One region of the Kitasatospora sp. NPDC059571 genome, then DNA from elsewhere that is predicted to be linked to it. Evidence: riboswitches for the same ligand, from Rfam matches in the RefSeq annotation. Region 1 holds a riboswitch; the other holds the start of a gene.
What was found. Region 1 has a riboswitch for thiamine pyrophosphate ahead of thiC (phosphomethylpyrimidine synthase ThiC). Riboswitches for the same ligand answer to the same signal wherever they lie in the genome.
Positions count from the first base shown of each region.

Region 2: it holds a riboswitch for thiamine pyrophosphate, as region 1 does, so the genes downstream of both, thiO (glycine oxidase ThiO) here and thiC (phosphomethylpyrimidine synthase ThiC) in region 1, are expected to answer to the same signal.

Region 1 covers NZ_JBHWBW010000232.1:24-4,233, reverse strand. Annotated here, with positions in the region: gene thiC (phosphomethylpyrimidine synthase ThiC) at 259-2,085, opposite strand; TPP riboswitch at 2,076-2,214, opposite strand; gene ACFV0G_RS23585 (hypothetical protein) at 2,310-2,513, shown strand; gene ACFV0G_RS23580 (SPFH domain-containing protein) at 2,714-4,192, shown strand.
Region 2 covers NZ_JBHWBW010000327.1:783-6,867, forward strand. Annotated here, with positions in the region: gene ACFV0G_RS28025 (Rv2175c family DNA-binding protein) at 1-327, opposite strand, end outside; gene ACFV0G_RS28030 (NAD(P)/FAD-dependent oxidoreductase) at 423-1,625, opposite strand; TPP riboswitch at 1,705-1,792, shown strand; gene thiO (glycine oxidase ThiO) at 1,803-2,981, shown strand; gene thiS (sulfur carrier protein ThiS) at 2,978-3,187, shown strand; gene ACFV0G_RS28045 (thiazole synthase) at 3,191-3,988, shown strand; gene pknB (Stk1 family PASTA domain-containing Ser/Thr kinase) at 4,092-5,843, shown strand; gene ACFV0G_RS28055 (flavodoxin family protein) at 5,889-6,085, shown strand, end outside.

The sequences.
Region 1 (4,210 bases):
GACGTCCGTACAAATGGCTCAAGAACACGGCTGAGCGGTCATATCGGATGCGGTGGCGCTGAGGAGCACCGCCGCACACGTCGGCAGAACGGCTCCTGCCGACGCGCCGCCGGCGCGGACCAGGCCGTCCGGCCATGCCCGGCGGCGGGTGAGCACGGACGGTTGGCGTTCACCCGTCGTCCGGCCGCCCGGTAGGCCTGTACGGCGACGCGCCGTCCCGGAAGGCGAAAGTCGCTCGGGACGGCGCTCGTCTGCAGGTCAGTCAGCCAGCGGCAGGTACACCCGGTTGCCCTGGGCGGCGAACTCCTCGGACTTGGCCTGCATGCCGGCCAGGGCCTCGGCGTCGTAGCCGGACTCGACGGCGGTCGCTCCGTCGCCGTGCTCGTCGCGGATCTTCTGACTGATCTTCATGGAACAGAACTTGGGGCCGCACATGGAGCAGAAGTGGGCGGTCTTGGCGGGCTCGGCGGGGAGCGTCTCGTCGTGGAAGTCGCGCGCGGTCTCCGGGTCGAGCGCCAGGTTGAACTGGTCCTCCCAGCGGAACTCGAAGCGGGCGTCGGAGAGCGCGTCGTCCCACTCCTGGGCGCCCGGGTGCCCCTTGGCGAGGTCGGCGGCGTGGGCGGCGATCTTGTAGGTGATGACACCGGTCTTCACGTCGTCCCGGTTGGGCAGGCCCAGGTGCTCCTTGGGCGTGACGTAGCAGAGCATGGCGGTGCCCCACCAGGCGATCATCGCGGCGCCGATGCCCGAGGTGATGTGGTCGTAGCCGGGCGCGACGTCCGTGGTGAGCGGGCCGAGGGTGTAGAACGGCGCCTCGTCGCAGATCTCCTTCTGGAGGTCCATGTTCTCCCTGATCTTGTGCATCGGGACGTGGCCCGGGCCCTCGATCATCACCTGGACGTTGCGCTCACGGGCGATCCGGCCGAGCTCGCCGAGCGTCTGGAGCTCGGAGAACTGGGCGTCGTCGTTGGCGTCCGCGATGGAGCCGGGCCGCAGGCCGTCACCGAGCGAGAAGGTGACGTCGTAGGCCGCGAGGATGTCGCAGAGCTCCTCGAAGTTGGTGTAGAGGAAGTTCTCCTCGTGGTGCGCCAGGCACCAGGCCGCCATGATCGAGCCGCCGCGCGAGACGATGCCGGTCTTGCGCCGGGCGGTGAGCGGGACGTACCGCAGCAGCACGCCGGCGTGCACGGTCATGTAGTCGACGCCCTGCTCGCACTGCTCGACGACCGTGTCGCGGTAGACCTCCCAGCTGAGGTCCTCGGCGCGGCCGTCGACCTTCTCCAGCGCCTGGTAGAGCGGCACGGTGCCGATCGGCACGGGGGAGTTGCGCAGGATCCACTCGCGGGTGGTGTGGATGTTGCGGCCGGTCGAGAGGTCCATGACGGTGTCGGCGCCCCAGCGGGTCGCCCAGGTCATCTTCTCGACCTCCTCCTCGATGGAGGAGGTGACCGCGGAGTTGCCGATGTTGGCGTTGATCTTCACCAGGAAGTTGGTGCCGATGATGGCCGGCTCGACCTCGGGGTGGTTCACGTTGACCGGGATGACGGCCCGGCCGCGCGCCACCTCGGCACGGACGAACTCCGGCGCCAGGCCCTCGCGGAGGGCCACGAACTCCATCTCCGGGGTGACCACGCCCTGCTTGGCGTAGGCGAGCTGGGTGACGGCGGCTCCGCCGCGGCCGCGCAGCGGACGGCGCGGCCGGCCGGGGAAGACGGCGTCGAGGTTGCGCAGGTTGCCCCCGCGCGGCGCGGTGTGCCGGATCCCGTCGTCCTCCGGCCTGGCCTCCCGGCCGTCGTACTCCTCGACGTCGCCGCGCTGGCGGATCCAGGCGTCCCGCAGCGCGGGCAGCCCGCGCCGCACGTCCGCCTCGTAGGACGGATCGGTGTACGGGCCGGAGGTGTCGTACAGCGGGACGCTGCGGCCGTTGGTGAGGTCGACCTCGCGGTACGGGACCCGCAGGTCGGGGCGGCTGCCCTCGCGGTAGGCCTTGCGCCAGGCCGGGGTGGGGTAGCCGGTGGACGCGCTGCGGACGGTGCCGGCCGCCCGGCCGGAGGCAGACTGCGGCTGTGCTTCGAACGTGGTCATCAGACCTCTACTCCCTACGCCGGCATTACCCGGTCAGGTTCCTGCGGTCGGCGCAGCGGTCGGTTCGCGTACCCGCGGACCTTTCAGCGCCCTCTCAGCCCGGTGCTCCGAGCTCCCGTTGGTCGCAGGCGGCTGCCTGCAACAAGACGTCAACACCGTAGCGGGCGCTCCCGCCCCGGTCCAGACGGGTTCCGGCCAGCGGACTCCCGGGGCACACTGGGCGCATGGTGGGCAGCACGGGGCGGGTGACGGGCCGGGTCGGGCCGGGTCTGGTCGGCGAGGTGATGGTGCACGTCCCCGGGCGCGGCGGCACCGAGGCGTTCCTCGCGTACCCGGCGGTGCCGGGGGAGAGCCTGTCGCCGGGGACGGCGGTGGTGGTGGTCGAGTACCAGCCGCCGCGGACGGTGTACGTGGCCCCGCTGATCTGACCGGCCGCCAGGGGCGGTCGGCGGCGCTGCGGACGGCGGTGACCGGGCCGGGACGCAGTTGCAGCAAAGGCTCGACAAAATGCTCTTCCCAAGTGATCGGGAGAGGCGCAGAATCTCCTGCTGCCACCGCGTTCCGCGCCTTCCTGCACAACAGAGCGCAGCCACGGAACACGGGTGTGCCCTGAAGGGGGAATCAGCCGATGCTCATCGGCATCGCAGCAGCGGCCGGCCTGGCCGCACTCATCATCCTGATCGTGCTCTTCAAGCTCATGTGGCGGGTCGCCGAGCCGAACGAGGCACTGATCATCTCCGGTTCCAAGCACCGCTCCGAGGGGGTCGCGGACGGGCTGGGGTTCCGGATCGTCACCGGCCGCGGCACCCTGGTGATGCCCGGCGTCCAGGTGGTGCGCAAGCTGTCCCTGGACCTGAACGAGGCCGACCTGGACGTCGAGTGCGTGACGTCGCAGGGTATTCCGGTGCACGTCAAGGGCGTTGTCATCTTCAAGGTCGGGGACGACCCGGTGTCCATCGCGAACGCGGCACGCCGCTTCCTGGACCAGCAGAAGATGATGGGCCACCGGGTGCACAACGTGTTCGCCGGCCACCTCCGCTCCATCGTCGGCGGGTTGACGGTCGAGGACATGATCCGCGACCGCGAGCGGCTGACCGGCGAGACCCGGGCGGCGTCCGGCGCCGAGATGGAGAAGCTCGGCCTGATCATCGACTCGCTGCAGATCCAGGAGATCCTGGACCCGACCGGCTACATCAAGAACCTCGCCGCGCCGCACGCCGCGGCCGTCCAGCGCGACGCGCGCATCGCGGCCGCGGAGGCAGACCGGCAGGCCACCCAGGCGGAGCAGGAGGCGTTCGCCCGCAAGGCCGAGGCGACCCGCAACTCCGGTATCCAGCAGGCCGGCTACCAGGCCGAGATGGAGACCGCGACCGCCCGGGCGATGCAGGCCGGCCCGCTGGCGCAGGCCGCCGCGCGGCAGGAGGTCGTCGTCCAGGAGACCAAGGTCGCCGAGCTGGAGGCGCACCGCAAAGAGCAGCAGCTCCAGGCGGACGTCCGCAAGCCGGCCGACGCCCGGGCGTACGAGACCCGGACGAAGGCGCAGGCCGACCGTGACGCGCGGATCTCCGCGGCCGAGGCGCTCGCCCGGGAGACCGAGCTGAAGGCGGCGGCCGAGGCGAACCGGGTGAAGATCGCGGCCAACGCCGAGGCGGAGGCCACCCGGGCCCGCGGTCTGGCGTCCGCGGAGGCCACCAAGGCGACCGGCCAGGCCGAGGCGGCGGCGGCCGAGGCGAAGGGTCTGGCGGCGGCCGAGGCGGCCCGCGCGCTGGGTCTCGCCGAGGCCGAGGCGATCAAGGCCCGTGCCGCGGCCCTGGCGGAGAACCAGGAGGCCGTGGTCGCGCAGCAGCTCGCCGAGAACTGGCCGGAGATCGTCCGCGCCGGTGCGGACGCGTTCGGCAACGTCGAGCACATGGTCCTGCTGAACGGCGCCGAGGGCATGGGCGACATGTTCGCCAAGGCGCTGACCATGGGCGGCACCGGCCTGGGCCTGGCCCGGCAGCTGCTGTCCGCGATGAGCCCGCCGAAGGAGTCGGCCGAGGGCGCCGAGCAGGCCGCGCAGCGCGTGGTGACCCAGGCGATCCCGGTCCAGGACGGCAGCCAGTCCTGACCTTCGCCGCACGCCGGA
Region 2 (6,085 bases), on a different contig from region 1:
GGCCCGGTTCTCGTGCAGGGCCTGGATCGGGGTGCCCGGCAGCGACGGGTCCTCGGTGAACATCCACTCGAGGATCTCCTCGTCGCTGAAGCCGGAGTCGCGCAGCACGGTCAGCGTGCCCACGAGGTGCTTCACCGGGCCGTCGTCGGTGATGAACGCGGCCGGCACCTGGAGGGACTTGTTCTCGCCGCGGCGCACGGCGAGCAGGGTGTGCGCCTTCACCATGTTGCGGACCTCGGTGACCTGCACACCCCAGCGCTCGGAGATGTCGGGCAGGTAGAGCCACGCGGGGACCAGGGCGTCAATCTTGGGATCGATCTCACTCACGGGACCAGACTGCCACCTGTGGCACCCCGGGCGCACGCAGCCCCGTCCGGCCCGGCGGACCGATGGCGGATCGTGACCGCCCGCGCGCCCCCGGTTCAGCGCACCGCGGCCTTCAGCGCCACCGCCGGGTCGGCGGCCGCCGCCGGGTCCAGCACGGCGCCGCGGTCGATCAGCCGCTTGGCCTGGTTGGCGTCGCGCGGGCGGTCCACCGAGAGCACCGCGGTCAGCACGCCGTCGCGCAGCCACAGCACCGACCAGGCGCCGTCCGCGGGCGAGCCGCGGTGCAGCGGCTCGTCGCCCTCGGCGTGCCGGCCCGCGTACTGGACCATCCGCCCGAACTGCTCGGACCAGAAGTACGGCACCGGGTCGTAGGGCGTGTCGGAGCCGAGCAGCGAGGCGGCGGCGGCCGCACCGGACTGCAGCGCGTGGTCCCAGTGCTGCACGGTGAGCCGGGTGCCGGAGCGGGCCGACGGGTAGGAGACGCAGTCGCCGGCCGCCAGGACCCCGGGCGCGCTCGTGCGCAGCCGCTCGTCGGCGAGCACCGCGCCCGCCGGGTCCAGGGCGACCGCGGAGCGGGCCAGCCAGCCGGTCGCCGGGCGGGCGCCGACCCCGACCACGACCAGGTCGGCGTCGATCCGGCCCCCGTCGGCGAGCCGCAGCCCGTGCTCCGCGACGGCGGTCACCGCGGCGTTGCAGCGCAGTTCGACACCGGCCTCGGCGTACCAGCCGGCCATCGCCGCGCCGATCCCGGCCGGCAGCACGCCGGGCAGCGGCTGCGGGCCGGCCTCGACGACGGTCACCTCGCAGCCGAGGGCGCGCGCCGCGGTGGCGGTCTCCGCGCCGATCCAGCCGGCGCCGACCAGGGCGAGCCGGGTGCCGGGGGTGAGCGCCTTGCGCAGGGCGAGCGCGTCGTCCAGGGTGCGCAGCACCCGGGCGCCCGAGGTGCCGGGCAGCTCGACGGCCTCCGCGCCGGTGGCGAGGACCAGGTGGTCGTGGGCGAGCGGGCCGGCGTCGGTGTGCAGCACCCCCGGCTCCAGGCCGGTGGCGCGGCGGCCGAGCAGCAGGTCGACCCCGAGGTGCTCCCAGTCGATGTCGAAGGCGGTGGACTCGCTGCCGCCGAGCAGCACGTCCTTGGAGAGCGGCGGCCGGTCGTACGGGCGGTGCGGCTCCTCGCCGACCAGCGCGATCCGGCCCCGCCAGCCGCCCTGCCGCAGCCCGAGGGCGCACTGGGCACCGGCCATCCCGGTGCCGACGACGACGACGCTCTCGATACCGCTCGGTTCAGCCACGGCGGCCACCCTATCCGCCGGGGTGTCCACCCTGCGTACGCGTTTTCGGCCGCCGTGACACGCGGCGTTATGGTGGGTGCACACCTCACACGGGAGCCCGGTGCACCGGGCTGAGAGGCGGGCTGAGGCGGCCCGCGACCGTCCGAACCTGATCCGGGTCATGCCGGCGAAGGGAGCAGCAGCGACGTGGCACGGCCTCACACCGACGCGTCCCCGGCCGGAGCGCACCCCGACGTGCTCGTGGTCGGCGGCGGCATCATCGGCCTCGGCGTGGCCTGGCGGGCCGCGCAGCGCGGGCTCGCGGTCACCGTGCTGGACCCCGCCCCGGGCGGCGGCGCGGCGCAGGTCGCCGCGGGCATGCTGGCCCCGGTGACCGAGCTGCAGTACGGCGAGGAGCCGCTGCTGCGCCTGGGGATGGCGTCCAACGAGCGGTACGCGGCGTTCGCCGCCGAACTGACCGGGGCCACCGGCCTGGACACCGGCTACCGGCAGACCGGCACCCTGGCGGTCGCCCTCGACGCCGACGACCGCGCGGAGCTGCGCGAGCTGCACGACTTCCACGGCCGCCTCGGCCTCGCCTCCGAGTGGCTGACCGGCCGCGAGTGCCGCCGGCTGGAGCCGATGCTCGCGCCCGGGGTGCGCGGCGGGCTGCACGTCACCGGCGACCACCAGGTGGACGGCCGCCGGCTGGCGCGCGCCCTGGTCGAGGCCTGCACCCGGGCGGGGGTGGTGCTGCACCGGGCCGCCGCCGCCGAACTGCTGCTGGCCGGCGACCGGGCGGCGGGCGTCCGCACCGACGACGGCGCCGACCTGACGGCCGGCCGGGTGGTGCTCGCCGCGGGCTGCCGCAGCCACCTGCTGCCCGGCCTGCCCGAGGGCGTGCTGCCGGCCGTCCGGCCGGTCAAGGGCCAGGTGCTGCGGCTGCACGTCCCGCCGGTGTACCGCCCGTTCCTGTCCCGCAACGTCCGCGCGGTGGTCCGCGGGCAGCACATCTACCTGGTGCCGCGCGCCGACGGCGAGCTCGTGATCGGCGCGACCTCCGAGGAGCAGGGCTACGACACCACGGTGACCGCGGGCGGGGTGTACGAGCTGCTGCGCGACGCGCACGAGCTCGTCCCCGGCCTCACCGAGCTGCCGCTGGCGGAGACCGGCGCCGGGCTGCGGCCGGGCTCCCCGGACAACGCCCCGCTGCTCGGGCCGACCGCGCTGCCCGGCCTGGTCGCCGCGACCGGGCACTACCGCAACGGCGTGCTGCTCACCCCGGTGACCGCGGACCTGGTCGCCGACTACCTCGCGACCGGCGAACTCCCCCCGCTCGCCGAGCCGTTCTCCCCCAGCCGTTTCCAGTCGAAGGCCCTCGCATGAACCAGATCTCACTGACCGTCAACGGCGAGCCGCGCGAGCTGCCCGCGGCCACCACGCTGGCCGAGGTGGTGGCCGAGGTCTCGGCCGCGCCGACCGGGGTCGCGGCGGCGCTGAACGAGGCCGTGGTGCCGCGCAGCGCCTGGTCGGCCACCGCGCTCGGCAGCGGCGACCGGGTGGAGATCCTCACCGCCGTCCAGGGGGGCTGAGCGATGGCCGACGACCTGCTGACGATCGCGGGCACCGCCTTCTCCTCGCGGCTGATCATGGGCACCGGCGGCGCCCCCAGCCTGGAGGTGCTGGAGCAGGCGCTGCGGGTCTCCGGGACGGAGCTGACCACCGTCGCGATGCGGCGGGTCAGCACCGCCGTCCAGGGCTCGGTGCTGGACGTGCTGACCCGCAACGGCATCCGGGTGCTGCCCAACACGGCCGGCTGCTTCACCGCGGGCGAGGCGGTGCTGACCGCCCGGCTGGCCCGCGAGGCGCTCGGCACCGACTGGGTGAAGCTGGAGGTCATCGCGGACGAGCGGACCCTGCTGCCCGACCCGGTCGAGCTGCTGGAGGCCGCCGAGACGCTGGTCGACGACGGCTTCACGGTGCTGCCGTACACCAACGACGACCCGGTGCTGGCGCGGAAGCTGGAGGACGTCGGCTGCGCGGCCGTGATGCCGCTCGGCTCGCCGATCGGCTCCGGCCTCGGCATCCGCAACCCGCACAACTTCCAGCTCATCGTGGAGAGCGCGAACGTGCCGGTGATCCTGGACGCCGGCGCCGGCACCGCCTCCGACGTGGCGCTGGCGATGGAGCTCGGCTGCGCCGCGGTGATGCTGGCCTCGGCGGTCACCCGGGCGCAGGACCCGGTGCTGATGGCCGACGCGATGCGCCGGGGCGCCGAGGCCGGGCGGCTGGCGTACCGGGCCGGCCGGATCCCGCGGCGCTTCCACGCGGAGGCGTCCTCGCAGATGGCCGGGCGCGCCGACCTGGACACCCGCGAGCACCCGGCGTTCTGAGGGCCGTTCGCAGACGCATGTCTCAACATCGGCACAACCGGGCCGCGGACGGCCTCGTCCGCGGCCCGCGCTCCCCCCTGCGCCCTACACTCCTCGGGTGGACATGACGCTCGACGACCCCCTGATCGGTGCCCTGCTCGACGGCCGGTACCGGGTGGATCAGCGCATCGCCGTCGGCGGTATGGCCACCGTGTACCGGGGCACCGACACGCGGCTCGACCGGGTGGTCGCCCTCAAGGTGATGCACCCCTCGCTGGCCTCGGACACCGACTTCACCGGCCGTTTCATCCGCGAGGCCAAGGCGGTCGCCCGGCTCTCGCACCCCAACGTGGTCAACGTCTTCGACCAGGGCGCGGACGGCCGCGCGGTGTTCCTCGCGATGGAGTACGTGCCCGGGCGCACCCTGCGCGACGTGCTGCGCGACCGCGGGGCGCTCTCGGCCCGCGCCGCGCTGGACATCCTGGAGCCGGTGCTGGCCGCGCTCGGCGCCGCGCACCGGGCCGGCCTGGTGCACCGCGACGTCAAGCCGGAGAACGTGCTCATCACCGACAACGGCATGGTCAAGGTCGCCGATTTCGGGCTGGTGCGGCTGCTCACCGGCACCGACGGCGCGGGCGACGGGATCACCAGCACCACGTCGACCGGCACCGTGCTCGGCACGGTCTCCTACCTGGCGCCCGAGCAGATCCACCAGGGCGCGCCGACCGACCAGCGGGTCGACGTCTACGCGGCCGGCATCCTGCTGTACGAGATGCTGACCGGCGCCAAGCCGCACACCGGCGAGAACGCCATGCAGGTGATCTACCGCCACCTGAACGAGGACGTCCCGGCGCCGTCGCTGACCGCGCCCGGCATCAGCCGCGAGCTGGACGCCATAGTCGCCGCGGCGACCGCCCGCGACCCCGAGTCCCGCCCCTGGGACGCGGTCGAACTGCTGGCCACCCTCCAGCGGGTCCGCCGGACACTGACCCCGGCCCAGCTGGACGCCGAGCCGCCGGCCTCCACCCGGCCCACCCCGCAGTTCCCGACCGCCGAGGTCACCGCCGTCGTCGACCGGCCGGTGGAGCGCACCAGCGTGCTGGAGGTCCCGGCCGAGCTGCTGACCCCGCCGTCCCGGCAGGGCGACGAGACGCTGACGCTGCGTCCGCAGCAGACCGGGCGCGGCGCGCGGCCCCGCCGCTCGCGCAAGCCGCTGATCTGGGCGGCCGTGGTCGCGGTGGTGCTGATCCTGGTCGGCGGGGCGACGTACACGCTCTCCAACGGGCTCTACACGACGGTCCCGAGCGTGCTCGGGCAGAGCGAGGCCCAGGCGATCGCGACCCTGGACAAGTCGGGGCTGCGCGGCACCTTCACCCAGCAGTTCAGCGAGTCGGTGCAGGCCGGCCAGGTGATCTCCACCGACCCGGGGGTCGGCGCCCGGGCCCGCAAGAGCGACCCGGTGAAGGTGGTGCTCTCCAAGGGGCCGGACCGGGTCGCGGTGCCGAACGTTGTCGGCGAGCCGGCCGACCGGGCCCAGCAGGACCTGCGCAACGCCCGGCTGACGCCGATGGCCAACCGCACGGCGTCCAGCGACACCGTGCCGGAGGGCTCGGTGATCTCCGTGGAGCCGGGCGTCGGCACCTCGCTGAGCCCGTCCTCGCCGGTCACCCTGGTGGTCAGCACGGGCATGACGCCGGTGCCGGACGTGGTCGGCCTCTCCAAGGAGGACGCCACCAAGGCGCTGACCGACTCCGGGTTCACCGTGCAGAGCACCGGGCTGAACCTCTTCGGCGGCAAGGTCACCGGCCAGACCCCCAAGGCGGGCTCCCCGCAGCCGCAGGGCACCCTCGTGGTGATCAGCTTCGGGCTGTTCTAGCCGGGGCTAGGATCCGGGGATCGACCGCCGACCCCTGGAGCAGCCGTGTCCCGTTCGTTCCTCTTCCTCCTCGGCAGCGCCCGCGCCGACGGGAACACCGAACTGCTCGCCCGGGCGGCCGCCGAGCAGCTGCCGGGCGGCACCGGGCAGCGGTGGCTGCACCTGGCACAGCTGCGGCTGCCCGACTACTGCGACGCGCGCCACGCGGAGCTGTCCCGGCCGGACGCGGACGACGAGGCGCT